Linked DNA regions of Tardiphaga sp. 709. The protein of the gene in region 1 interacts with the protein of each later gene in a pairwise test. Links are inferred from orthologs where the notes say so. Each region holds a gene or a part of one and is shown in the gene's direction. Other genes may lie near its edges.

Region 1 (8,099 bases):
GCAGGCGTCCAGTACGTCCCAGACCGCTCTGGATCTCGTCGCAGAGCAGCAGCACGTTGTTCGCCTTGCAAATGCGCGCGACCTCAGCGAGATATCCAGGGGGCGGCACATTGATCCCGCCTTCGCCTTGAATTGGTTCGACCAGAAAGGCCGCGGTGTCAGGGGTAATGGCCGCGGCGAGCGCCGACGCATCGCCGAACGGCGTGCGCGTGAAGCCGGGCGGGAACGGCCCGAAGCCGTCGCGATATTGGGCTTGCGAAGAAAAGCCGACGATCGAGATGGTACGGCCGTGGAAATTTCCCTCCGCGACGATGATTTCAGCCCGGTCGGTCGGCACACCCTTGACCTTGTAGGCCCATTTACGTGCCGCCTTGAGCGCCGTCTCGACGGCTTCCGCGCCGCTGTTCATCGGCAACGCGGCATCCATACCGGTAAGTGCACAAGCCTTTGCGAGAAAAGGCCCCAACCGATCGCTGAAATAAGCGCGCGAGATCGTATCCAGGCGCTGTGCCTGTTCTGTCAGCGCTTTGACGAGGCGCGGATGGCAATGGCCGAAGCTTGCCGCCGAATATGCGCCCATCATGTCGATGTAGCGTCTGCCAGCTTCGTCCCACACGTAGACTCCAGCCCCGCGGACGATCGTGACCGGCAACGGTGCATAGTTTCCTGCGCCAAAACGGGCTTCGAGACCGGCGAAATCAGTCATGACAAGCGCTCCTGCCGCGTTCCTCCCTCGCGTCGGTTCGGCATGCCATCCCGACCGTTGGTGAGGGCGCACAAGCACAACTACATCGTGAGATCACCGCTCATGGCGCGCGCTCTCCCGATTGGGCGCGCGTAAGGCGATGCGCACCTCAGTTCTGATGTAGGAAGGCCGACGCAGAAAAAACAGGTGCGAGCGCTCAAGACAGGCACCGCCACCTCTCTCCTTCTGCTATAATCCGTTCATGACGATCGGGATTACCGGGCCCGAACGGAAGACGCCAGGGCGAAACGCCGTGGTCGGGGTGATTGTGACTGCCATCTTCTCCGGAATTTGCCTGATCCTTTTCGCGATTGTCGGCGAGTTCCTGGTCGACTGGATGTGGTTCTCCGCGGTCGGCTATTCGCAGGTTTTTTGGACATCGATCGGCGCGAAAGCCGCAGTCTTTTCCGTCGTCTTTGCGGCAACTGCCGTCATCATGTGGGCGAACGCCCGGCTGGCACTTTTTCTTGCCCGACGGCGGCGAGGCCGGCTTCCCGTCGGCTTCGACTGGAAACTCGCGGCCACTGCGGTGCCGCCCGATCCGTTCGAGTTCATACGCGATCGGTTGCCATGGCGCCTCGCCATCGCTGGCGGCGCCGGACTCCTCGCTCTGCTTGTCGCATGGGGGGAGGTCGGCAACTGGAACATCATTCTGCAGTTCCTCTATCACGTGCCATATGGCGCGAACGATCCGCTGTATGACAAGGATATTGGTTTCTATCTGTTTTCTCTGCCCGCCTATATCGCCATCAGGAATTGGGCATTGCTAACGCTGTTCATGAGCGCGCTTTTCGCCGCAGTGATCTATTGGATGCATGGTCAGATCGAATACCACGTCCAGCGGTGGTCGATATCACCGATAGCGGTTGCTCACGGCTCGGCGCTGCTCGGCTTGCTCTTTGCGGTGAAGGCATGGTCCTACGGGCTCGACCGCTATTTGCTGCTCTACGGAGACAATGGCGTAGTGGTTGGCGCGAGCTACACCGATATCCAGGTGCAACTGCCCGTTCTCCGGTTGCTGATCGGGCTTTCGATCGTCGCGGCATGCGCCGCGTGGGCGAACCTGTGGGCGCGGACCTACCGACTCCCCACTGCCGCGATGTTACTCGTCTTCGGCGGCGCTTTCCTGCTGTCCGGCGTGATCCCGACATTATTTCAGCGCTTCTACGTGAAACCGAACGAACTGGAACTGGAACGGCCCTACATCGAACGCAGCATCCGCCTGACCAGGGAAGCCTATAATCTCGACCGGATCGCCGCCAAGCCCTTTCCTGCCGAACAGGACCTTACCTTCGCGACACTCGAAGCCAACAAGGCGACCATCGAGAACATCAGATTGTGGGACGGGCAGCCGCTGGCGGATACCTACGCCCAGCTACAGGAGATACGCACCTACTACAAATTAAGCGACCTGGATGTCGACCGCTACTGGCTTCGCGGCACCTACCAGAGCGTGATGCTGTCGGCGCGCGAGCTCAGATCCTCACTGCTGCCGCCGAACGCCCAGACGTGGGTCAACCTCCACCTGCTGTTCACCCACGGCAATGGAGCGGTGATGAGCCCGGTAATGCACAAGAGCGCTGAAGGGCTTCCACTGCTTTACCTGCGGGATATTCCTCCCGTTGCGGATGGCGGCCCCGAAATCCGCGAACCGCGCATTTATTATGGACAAGAGGAGAGCAACTACGTTGTCGTCAGGACGACCACGCCGGAATTCGACTATCCGAAGGGGAGTGAAAACGTATACGCGGCCTACGACGGTGCCGGTGGCATACCGCTGACGGGGATGTTGCGAAAAATCATCTTCGCTCACCACTTCAACGATATGAACCTGCTGCTCTCCAGCTACATCACCGACGACAGCCGGATTATGATCCGGCGCAATATCGGGGAACGGCTACGCATGATCGCCCCGTTCCTCAGCCTCGACCACGATCCCTACCTGGTCGTCAGCGAGGGGCGGATGTTCTGGATCCAGGACGCCTATACAACCAGCGACTATTTCCCCTCAGCTCAGCCTGCGCCCGGCCGCAATCTGAACTACATCCGCAATTCCGTGAAGGCCGTCGTCGACGCCTATAACGGCAGTGTCGACTTTTATCTGATGGATCAGGCGGACCCGATCGTGGCCACCTACCAGCGAGATCTTTCCGGGGCTATTCAAGCCGTTTGCGGCAATGCCGTCCGATCTGCAAAAGCACATTCGCTATCCCGAGGACCTCTTCCTAATTCAGGCGCAGCTTTACCAGACCTATCACATGGCATCTGCCGACGTTTTCTATAACCGAGAGGATCTTTGGCAGTTTCCGCGCCAGCCGGCCGGCGACGGCGTCGCGCCGATGGTCCCTTACTACATTGTGATGCGGCTGCCCGGAGAAACCCAAGCCGAGTTCTTTATCATGATCCCCATGGTGCCAAGCCGACGCGACAATATGATCGCATGGCTGGCAGCGCGCTGCGACGCTCCAGACTATGGAAAATTGATCGTCTACGAATTTCCCAAGGAGAAGCTCGTCTACGGACCGTTCCAGATCGAGGCGCGCATTCATCAGAACACGGAGATCTCCCAGCAAATATCGTTGTGGAACCAGATGGGTTCACGGGTGATCCGCGGAAACCTGCTGGTGATCCCGATCGAGAATTCGATCCTGTACGTGTCGCCGCTGTACCTGCGCGCGGTCCACGGACACTTGCCGGAGCTCAAGCGCGTGATCGCCGCCTACGGCGAGCATGTCGTCATGAAAGAGACGCTTGCCGAGGCCTTGTCCGCGCTTTTCATCGAAACTAACGCGTCGCCGACATCGCTGAGTGCTGCGACGGAAATGCCACGTGCGAGCCCTGCGGAAAACAGGGCGCAAGAGGCGCTTGATCGCTATAACGAGGCAATGAAGCTGTTGAGGTCTGGGGATTGGGCAGGCTTCGGTCTGCAGATCGACGCGATGCGCGGTCTTTTGGAGAAAATGAGCCGGGAATCGGCCGGACACTGACCAACGCCGGCTAATTGTCATTCGACAAAGAGATGCGCGTCCCGCAACCAAGATTCCAGGTGCATCCCAAGCAAGGTTCAAGCCCAAAGCGATTGGCACTTGCTGGGGAGGGTGCCTCTGTGCAAGACGGTTACTCTCCGAAGTGTGATTGATAAGAGGAATCTCCCTGTGACAGCCTCTCTTGATGGCGAAATTCGCGACGGTCGTCATCATATGCGGGTTCGCGTTTATTTCGAAGATACTGACTCCGGCCAGATTGTTTATCACGCGAATTTTTTGCGCTTCATGGAACGCGGCAGAACGAACTACTTGCGTTTGCTCGGAACGAGTCAACAAGAGCTGCTGAAAGAAGCGCGAGAGGATGCGCCCGGCTTTGCCTTCGTTGTTCGTTCGATGAAGATTGATTTTCTAAAACCGGCAGTCCTGGACGATCTGCTTGACGTCGTCACGGTTCCACAGGAGGTGAGGGGCGCCTCGATCATGCTGGGTCAGGAAGTGCGCCGCGGCGATGAGTTGCTGCTTGAGGCCAAGGTCAAGGTGGCCTTCGTGTCTGGCGGCCGCGCCAAGCCGATCCCGAAAGCGCTGCGGATCGCCATGAAGGCCGATCAGATTTAGCAATCGCCCAATAGGCGGAATGGCATCGACTCCGCATGCGGCAGGGCTACAATCCCGGCATATCGCAAAGCCGAGGGTCCCATGTCGCGTCCACCGTTTCCGCCCTTCACCCGAGAAACCGCCGCCCAGAAGGCCCGCATGGCCGAGGACGCCTGGAATTCACGCGATCCGGTGAAAGTGTCGCTCGCCTATACCGAGGACTCGACCTGGCGCAATCGCGGCGAGTTCTTTCAGGGGCGCCCGGCGATCGTCGAATTCCTCACCCGTAAATGGGCGAAGGAGCACGAGTATCGGCTGATCAAGGATCTGTGGGCGTTCGACGGCAATCACATTGCCGTGCGCTTTCAATATGAATGGCACGACGACGCCGGCAACTGGCATCGCTCCTACGGTAACGAGCAGTGGGAGTTTGACGAGGCCGGTCTCATGCGCCGCCGTGAGGCGAGCATCAACGATGTGGCCATTGCCGAGAAGGACCGCCGTTTCCTGTGGCCGGCGCCAGGGCCGCGCCCGGCCGATGTGCCGGGTCTCGGCACCGACCCGTTCTAACTAAAGCGAACCGCTATCGACCACGAATTCGACGCGCTCGGCGACGAAACGTGAATGCGTGGCGCTCAGCGGCGTGCCGTCGGCATCCACATCGATGGAATCGACAATCAAAATCGGACGCCCGAGCGCGACACCAAGCCGTGTCGCATCGGTCGCGTCGATGATCCCCGCGGTCACCTTCGTCGAGGCGCGGCGATAGTCCTTGAAACCGTAATGCGCCAGCGCCTTGGTCATCGAGCGCACGCGCTCATAGACTTTGCCGAAATCGGGAAACCGTTCGGCCGAAAGCCAGTTGGTGCCGACGCAGATCGGTGTCTTGTCAGCGAGGCGCAGCGCCTCGATGCGGATCAGCGGAGCGCCGGCTTTGAGGCCAAGCTGCCTGGCGAGATCGCGCGTTGCCACATCGTCCCAGGCTCCAATCAATTGCGCCTGCGGCTCGCGTCCGCCGGCACCGGCAATTTCCGAGAAGCGCGTGCGTGACCGCAGGGGATATGCAAGCTTTGGCGATTCCACATAGGTGCCGCTGCCGCGCTCGGCGCGTACCAAGCCGCGTTCGGCCAGGGTTGCGAGGGCACGGCGCACGGTATGGCGATTGACGCGGTAGATGTCAGCCAGTTCGGTCTCGCCGGGCAGCTTTTCGCCAGCGCCATAGCGACCATCGGCAATGCCGCGCTCGATGCCGTCGGCGACGTGCCGCCACAATGCAACGCCTGTTGGCTTGTCCTGAATGGTCACAAAATCGGTCCCGGAATGATGTCGACCACGCATTAGCGAAAAATCGTGCCGCTGTCACGAAACGGTCATTGCCTCCGTCTATAAAGTTGTCTAGTAAATCATACAACTTGTTGAGCGGCGGTGACATGACTTCATCCTCCCCGAACCACCAGCAGGCCCGGCGCCGTGAGGCGATGGGGGTGCTTGGGCACTCCGCGACGGCGGATATCGCCGGATATCTCGATGCTGTGGCTGTTCCCGCCCATGAGCATCTGCGTCAGCCGGAAAACGGCCTGGTGATGCTGCGTGGCCGGATCGGCGGCGATGGCGCGCCATTCAATCTGGGCGAGGCGACCGTGTCGCGTGCCGCTGTACGGTTGGCATCAGGCGAGGTTGGCTTCGGTTACACACTCGGCCGTGACGGCGCGAAGGCGCAGCTAATCGCGCTCTGCGACGCACTCATTCAGACCGTTGAATTTTCAGATGCTGTCGAAGCCCAGGTGCTGACGCCGCTGCGCGCGCGTGTCGTTGCCGATATCAGGCGGAAGGCCGCAGAGACGGCGGCGACCAAAGTGGATTTCTACACGCTCGTGCGCGGGGAGGGCTGATCATGACGACAGTTGCGGAAATGCCGGCCGGTTTCGCGGACAAGGTGCTTGCAGCGCAATCGACCTTCCGTTCGGTGATGGACGCGATGGCGCGTCCCGGCACCGTGCAGCGGATTCAGGCTGTTTCGGGCGTACCTGCGCCGATGATGCGCGGCGCGGCCGCTATCGCGCTCACGCTGTTCGATCAGGACACGCCGGTGTGGCTCGATAGCAAGTTGGCGGCGACGATGGATGTTGCCAAGTGGATCAAGTTTCACACCAGCGCGCCGGTCATCGCCGATCCCGCCGTGTGTGCCTTCGCCGTGGTGGCTGATGCTGCCGCGCTGCCGTCCTTCGAGCACTTCGCCTTCGGCACCGGCGAATATCCGGATCGCTCCACCACGATCATTCTGCAGGTGGCGAGCCTGACTGAAGGCCCTGCCTATGAGCTGCGCGGCCCCGGTATCGATGGTGCCACAATCCTGCGTGCTGCGATCGGCGTGCCGGATCTGCTAGATCGCCTTGCGCTGAATGCCTCGCTGTTTCCCCGCGGCATCGACCTCGTGCTGGTGTCCGGCGAATCCATTGTCGCGCTACCGCGTACCACGCGTCTTGTCGCGAAGGAGGGCTGAGCATGTATGTCGCCGTCAAGGGTGGCGAACGCGCCATCGAGAATGCGCATCGTCTGCTGGCTCATGAACGCCGCGGCGATCGCGACGTGCCGGAAATATCGCTGGCGCAGATCTCCAATCAGCTCGGTCTCGCCGTCGATCGCGTGATGACCGAAGGCTCGCTCTATGACCGCGAGCTCGCGGCGCTGGCCATCAAGCAGGCACGCGGTGACATGATCGAGGCGATCTTCCTGCTGCGCGCCTTCCGCGCGACGCTGCCGCGGTTCGGTTCGAGTGAGCCCGTCGATACGTCGCAGATGCAGGTGCGTCGCCGCGTCTCCTCGACCTTCAAGGACATGCCGGGCGGCCAGGTGCTTGGCCCGACCTTCGACTATACGCATCGTTTGCTCGATCCGGTGCTGACCGGCGAATCCTCGCCCGATCAGCCCGTCATGACCGATGCAGAGCCGGGCGTGATGCCGCGCGTCACCGATATTCTTGGCCGCGACGGCCTGATCGAAGCCTCGCCCGCAGAAGATCCCGAAAAGCCTGTCGGCGATCTCACGCGCGACGCGCTGAGCTTCCCGGCAGACCGTGATCTGCGCTTGCAGAATCTCGCGCGGGCCGATGAAGGCTTTCTTCTGTCGCTCGGCTATTCATCGCAGCGCGGCTATGGCCGCAACCATCCTTTCGCAGGTGAAATCCGCCTCGGCGAGGTCGAGGTTGAATTCATGGCCGAGGATGTTGGCTTCGCGGTGCCGCTGGGATCGATCACGCTGACCGAATGCCAGATGGTCAATCAGTTCAAGGGCTCGGATACCGAGGCGCCGTGTTTCACGCGCGGCTATGGCCTCGCTTTCGGCCAGAGCGAACGCAAGGTGATGTCGATGGCACTGGTCGACCGCACGCTGCGCGCGCGCGAGCTTGGCGAGGACATCAAGGCGCCAGCACAGGACGAGGAATTCGTCATGTCGCATTCCGACAATGTGCAGGCGACCGGCTTCGTCGAGCATCTGAAGCTGCCGCATTACGTCGACTTCCAGTCCGAGCTCGGCCTACTCCGCAAGCTGCGCAAGGAATTCGCCGACGCCAACGAGACGCCAGTTGCTCTTCAGGAGGCTGCGGAATGAACGCGCCGACATATAATTTCGCTTATCTCGACGAGCAGACCAAGCGGATGATCCGCCGCGCCATTCTCAAGGCCATTGCGATCCCCGGCTATCAGGTGCCGTTCGCCAGCCGGGAAATGCCGATGCCTTACGGTTGGGGCACCGGCGGCGTGCAGGTCACG
Region 2 (5,998 bases), 1.3 Mb from region 1 along the record:
ACCGTCTTGGCAACGCGAAAACTCTGTCAAAATGATGAAATCCTTGAGAGGTTCGCGCCGTTGACAACCCCCCATACGGGCCATATCTCTCCCCGACCGGGCCGGTGGCGAAGGCGCGATTTCGGCCGCGCCGTGGTCATTGAACCCCTGATTGCCCTGCTCCCACTCATCTCCCGGGGTCTTGCTTTTTTGGCGCTCCGCACCGGGGTCCAGACAGCAATCCGCCACAGACTTTGGATATGACGAGGCTGGGCGACCGCTGCACCATTCCACGGCCTTCGGGCCGCATTGCTAAAGACAGGATTTCGTGATGATCGGCGCGCTCGCCCGCAAGTTCTTCGGCTCTGCCAACGACCGCCGCGTCAAGGGATATCAATCGCGTGTTGCCGCGATCAACGCGCTGGAACCTGAGGTCGCAGCGCTGTCGGACGATGCGCTCAAAGCGCGTACCGCCGAGTTCAAGGCACAGTTAGAGGCCGGCAAGACTCTCGACGATCTCCTCGTTCCCGCTTTCGCCACCGTCCGCGAAGCCGCCAAGCGCACCCTCGGCCAGCGTCACTTCGACGTGCAGCTGATCGGCGGCATGGTGCTGCATGAGGGCGACATCGCCGAGATGAAGACCGGCGAAGGCAAGACGCTGGTCGCCACCCTCGCCGTCTATCTGAACGCGCTCGCCGGCCAGGGCGTGCATGTCGTGACCGTCAACGACTACCTCGCCAAGCGCGACAGCGGCTGGATGGGTCAGATCTACTCGTTCCTGGGCCTCACCACCGGCGTGATCGTTCACGGCCTCGACGATGCCGAGCGCCAGGCGGCATATGCCTGCGACATCACCTACGGCACCAACAACGAATACGGCTTCGATTATCTGCGCGACAACATGAAGTACCGGCTGGAGGACATGGTCCAGCGCAAGCACTTCTATGCCATCGTCGACGAAGTCGATTCCATCCTGATCGACGAAGCGCGCACGCCATTGATCATTTCCGGCCCGCTCGACGATCGCTCGGAATTCTACAACACCATCGACACCTTCCTGCCCAAGCTTGAAAAGGTCATCGACTTCGAGGTCGACGAGAAGCAGCGCACCGTGACGCTGACCGAAGCCGGCATGGAGAAGATCGAAACGCTGCTGCGCGATGCCGGCCAGCTCAAGGGCGAGACGCTGTATGACGTCGAGAACGTCTCCGTCGTGCATCACATCAATCAGGCGCTGCGCGCCCACTCGCTGTTCAACCGCGACAAGGACTACATCGTCCGCGACGACGAAGTGATCATCATCGACGAGTTCACCGGCCGCATGATGCAGGGCCGCCGTTATTCGGAGGGCCTGCACCAGGCACTGGAAGCCAAGGAACACGTCACCGTCCAGCCGGAAAACCAGACGCTGGCCTCGATCACGTTCCAGAACTACTTCCGCATGTACAAGAAGCTGGCCGGCATGACCGGCACGGCGCTGACCGAAGCGGACGAACTGTTCGACATCTACAAGCTCGAAGTCGTCGAAGTGCCCACCAATGTCGGCATCGGCCGCATGGACGAGGACGACGAGGTCTATCGCACCCAGGACGAGAAGCACGCCGCCATCCTCGCCGAGATCGAGCGCGCCAATGCGCGGATGCAGCCGGTGCTGGTCGGCACCGCGTCGATCGAAAAATCGGAAGTCCTTGGCGAGTATCTGCTCAAGAACGGCTACAAGCTGATCGACTTCACCAAGCCGAAGGCGATGGACAAGCTCTACGCGGCCGCGCGTTCCGGCAAGCCGGCGAAACTGTTCGCGGTGCTGAATGCGCGCTTCCACGAGCAGGAGGCCTATATCGTCGCCGAAGCCGGCGTCCCCGGCGCCATCACCATCGCCACCAACATGGCCGGCCGCGGCACCGACATCAAACTCGGCGGCTCGGTCGAGATGCGCGCGCAGATCGAGACGGCCGAGATCGCCGACGAGGCCGAGAAGGCCGCCAAAATCGCCGAGATCAAGGCCGAGATCGAACGTTTCCGCGAGATCGTGCTGAGCGCCAAGGAAGTGGTCGAGATCGAGCCGGCCAAGGGCAGCAAGCCGGCCAAGACCGTCGAGAAGCCCGGCGGCCTCTACATCATGGGCTCCGAGCGCCATGAGTCACGCCGCATCGACAACCAGCTCCGCGGCCGCTCCGGCCGTCAGGGTGACCCCGGCCGCTCAAAGTTCTTCCTGTCGCTGGAAGACGACCTGATGCGCATCTTCGGCTCGGATCGTCTCGATACGATGCTGACGCGCCTCGGCCTGAAGGAAGGCGAAGCGATCATCCACCCGTGGATCAACAAGGCGCTCGAGAAGGCCCAGCAGAAGGTCGAAGCGCGCAACTTCGACATCCGCAAGAACCTGCTCAAATATGACGACGTGCAGAACGACCAGCGCAAGGTTATCTTCGAGCAGCGCGTCGATCTGATGCAGAACGACAGCGTCGCCGAGACCGTCAATGATATGCGCCGCGCCTTCGTCGAGGACCTCGTTACCAAACACGTGCCGGAGAACCAGTATGCCGAGCAGTGGGACGTGGCCGGCCTGAAGGAAGAGCTCAAACGCGTGCTCGACCTCGATCTTCCGGTGGACGAATGGGCCAAGGAAGAAGGCATTGCCGACGAGGAGCTGCTCAACCGTATCGAGCAGAAGGCCGACGAGCATATGGCCGCGAAGGTCGCCCAGTGGGGCCCCGACGTGATGCGCTACGTCGAGAAGACGATCCTGCTGCAGACGCTGGATCATCTGTGGCGCGAGCATCTGGTGATGCTAGATCACCTGCGTCAGGTCATCGGCCTGCGCGGCTATGGCCAGCGCGATCCGCTGCAGGAATACAAGGCGGAAGCCTTCAACCTGTTCGAGGCCATGATCTCCAATCTGCGCGAGGCCGTCACCGCGCAATTGATGCGCGTCGAGATCGTGCCGCCGGACGTGCAGCCCGAACTGCCTGTCATGGAAGCCCACAAGCTCGACTACAACACCGGCGAGGACGAAATGGCCTTCGCCAATGCGGCGTTGGCACCGATGGGCCAGCAGCAGCCCGCCGTCGCCCGCGATCCGAACAACCAGGACACCTGGGGCAAGGTCGGCCGCAACGAGGATTGCCCCTGCGGCTCCGGCAAGAAGTTCAAGCACTGTCACGGGCGGTATGCGTGAGGCGACCACCGGGTAAATCGCGAAGCCCTCTGAAATCCCTCCCCGTTCGGGAGGGATTTTTCTTTGAGCTGTTGGTTCCACACAGCCAAGCACTGCGACTGCAGGAGCTCGATGGCGTGCGACTGGTGAGTATCGTCAAACGCGTCAGCGACCACGGCGCCAATCACACGTGACGATATGTCTGCAGGGAGAGCGACGCGCGCCTAGCGCATCGCCGAGAAGCGGTCCGAAAAGGAATTCGCCGAGACCACCGGAGCTGCGCCAGACAGCACCGCGCCGGTGCCGCCGCCGGAAGCCGGAGCGGATGGTTCGGCCGACAGCGTCGGCTTAAGCGGCGGGCGCGCGGTGGCGACGAGCGGTGCGGGTGCAGCGGCCGGCTTCGCTGCAGCTACAGAAGCAGGCGTCGCAGGAGCAGGCGATGGACCAGCCTTGCTGGCGACGGCCTTCGGCTTCGCGGCCGGTGTCGGCACGGGAACGGCTGGCGCCGTAGTTGCGGTCGCGGTCGTTTCCGAGCCGCCGATACCGACCTTCTTGGCGAGATTGCTGAAGAAGCCACCATCCGACGAGGCCGACGCAACACGCGTGGAGGGCACGGCGACGACGGGTTCTTCCGATGCTGCGAACAGCGACGCCGAATAGGAGGTTGTCGCTGCAGCGGTAGCCTTCGGCGGATTGACGTGCGGCGGAATGGTGCCCGGCGCGCGCGAATAGGCAGCGGTCTGCACGCCCGGCGGCTCCGGATCCGACAGGCCGGTGGCGCCATCGGGCAGCTTAGAAGCAAAGACGCGATTCATGCCGCCGTCGATATCGGGACGGCGCTGTGCGACCGGCGTGCCCTTGGCAACCAGTTCGGCAATCTTCGCATCATCCTGTGCCTGCTTGGCACTGACGGCATCGGCGATCTCGGACGGGATCTGGTAGACCGGGCACTTGGCCGAGGCATTGAACACCAGCGGCTTGGTGGATCCTGCAGGCGCGGCCGGATCGAACACATACTTGTTCTCGCAGAACTCGACCTTCGGCTCCTGCCGCGTCACTTCGAAATGATCATAGCCCTGCTTGATCATCTTCCAGAACGGCATGTTCGGGTTGTTGCGATGCTTAGCCATGTTGACCGGCGTCATCTTGAACGGAAACGCGGCGAACTGGAACGAACGCTGCCCGCCGAAGAAGGATTCACGACCCAGCGAATAGATCTCGGCGATCTGTTCGTCGGTCATGGCAAAACAGCCGCGCGACGAGCAATCGCCATGCACCATCAACTGCGAACCGGTGCGTCCCAGCGACTTGTCGAAGGCGTTGGGGAAACCGGTATTGAACGAGAGATAGTAGGACGAGCGCGGATTCATCTGCGCCGGCGTGATCGAATAAAAACCTTCCGGTGCCTGACGATCGCCTTCCTTGACCTTCGGACCGAGATCGCCGGACCAGCGGCAGATCGGATAGGTCTTCAGCAGCGCGAACTGGCCGGAGCGATTCTGCTTCCAGACTTCGAGTTCGGCTTCCTGCTTGAACACACGGACCAGCATCGGCGACTGCAGGTCCATGTCCTTTTCAGTCATCTCGGCGACGAGCTTGGGCGGAACGGGCTGGTTGGCCTTCGCGTTGCTGGCGAGCGACATGTCTTCGCCGTTGCAGCCGGCCAGCACCACGCCTGTCGCAAGTACGACCGACGTCAGCAGCGCGCGAACAAGCGAGCGATGTTTCAAAGCCAAGCTCCGCAGCCGACAGGACGTCGACACCCCAAGGAATAAAGACAAATGAGCCCTTATTCGTACGCAAATATTAGCCTTAAGGCCCCTTGCTCGCAAGGCAACTGGCCGTGAGCAACAGGTTCCGTTCCGGCGATGGTCAACAGAGATTGAAGATCTCAGGCCGGGCGGAATTGCGGCGGTATCTGGCGGGAAGGCGAATTAAGCAGGCGGTGGTGGGTTATGCTTAATAGTTTGGCAGCACTCTCGACTTTCATGGCCGGGCTTGTTCCGGCCACCCACGTCTTTGTTCACTCGCCGCCAAAGACGTGGATGCCCGACACATCCAGCGAAGCTTGCTCCGTGCTGGCCGGGCATGACGAACATTGGCAATCGCGTGGACGATCTCGGAGTGCCTTACGAGCCCCGGACCACGGTCTTCAAGTAGTTGTAAGCCTTGATGATTTCGATCAACCGGTCCTCGGTGGAGCGGTCGCCGCCATTGGCGTCGGGGTGATGCTGCTTCACTAGCGCCTTGTACTGCGCCTTGACGTCGTCGAGCGTGGCACTGGGGCCGAGACCCATGACCTGCAGCGCCTTGCGCTCGGCATTGAAGATCTTGCGGGTCTCTTCCTTGATCGGCTGCTGCGGCTTGCGGGCCCGGCCGCGGCCCATGCCCATACCGTTCATCTCGTTGAACATGGCGAAGGGATCGATCGCGCCGTCGAGGTCGGGCTGCGCCTTAGCTTTGTCCGGAGAGCCGTTGGCACCCATCTTCCAGGTCGGACGATGGCCGGTCAGCGCGTCTTTCTGGTACTTGGCGACCGCGTCCGGGGCCATGCCCTGGAAGAAGTTGTAGCCCTGATTGTATTCGCGGACGTGGTTCAGGCAGAAGTGCCAGTATTCCTTGTCCTGCGCGCGGCCCTTGGGGGCGCGGTGCGGACCCTTGTTCTTGCACTCGGGCCATTCGCACATAATAGCTTCCTCGCGCGCAGCGGCCTGCTGCTTCGCGCTCAGCTTGTTCGGCTTGATACGGATGCTGTCGAAGAATTTGGATGAGTCGATGGGCATGGCTGACTATGACAACGCAATGCAAAAAGCTTCAAGTCTTGACATTCGGATTACCTCATTCGGCGCCTGCGCCGCACCA

Evidence for each region. The genes of interacting proteins can lie anywhere in the genome.
Region 2: the proteins of ybgC (region 1) and secA interact in binary tests that used the Escherichia coli proteins (3 or more experiments, as listed by UniProt). The link is inferred for Tardiphaga sp. 709 from one-to-one orthologs.

What each region holds. Positions count from the first base shown.
Region 1 is NZ_CP135529.1:1,839,829-1,847,927, reverse strand. The notes cover bases 2,809-5,623. They hold ybgC (tol-pal system-associated acyl-CoA thioesterase), read left to right. Parts: upstream 2,809-3,900; coding sequence 3,901-4,347; downstream 4,348-5,623. Other genes in these bases: phnF (phosphonate metabolism transcriptional regulator PhnF), read right to left, coding at 4,897-5,623; RSO67_RS09275 (nuclear transport factor 2 family protein), read left to right, coding at 4,429-4,896; RSO67_RS09285 (UPF0182 family protein), read left to right, coding at 2,923-3,732; RSO67_RS09290 (UPF0182 family protein), read left to right, coding at 2,809-3,029. In the rest of the region: rocD (ornithine--oxo-acid transaminase), read right to left, coding at 1-706; more of RSO67_RS09290, read left to right, coding at 948-2,808; more of phnF, read right to left, coding at 5,624-5,631; phosphonate C-P lyase system protein PhnG, read left to right, coding at 5,757-6,218; phosphonate C-P lyase system protein PhnH, read left to right, coding at 6,221-6,829; RSO67_RS09255 (carbon-phosphorus lyase complex subunit PhnI), read left to right, coding at 6,832-7,938; RSO67_RS09250 (alpha-D-ribose 1-methylphosphonate 5-phosphate C-P-lyase PhnJ), read left to right, coding at 7,935-8,099.
Region 2 is NZ_CP135529.1:3,153,569-3,159,566, forward strand. Bases 1-3,357 are described here. They hold secA (preprotein translocase subunit SecA), read left to right. Parts: upstream 1-310; coding sequence 311-3,157; downstream 3,158-3,357. Outside these bases: RSO67_RS15470 (murein L,D-transpeptidase family protein), read right to left, coding at 3,361-4,866; RSO67_RS15475 (J domain-containing protein), read right to left, coding at 5,266-5,919. UniProt on the Escherichia coli protein: Required for protein export, interacts with the SecYEG preprotein conducting channel.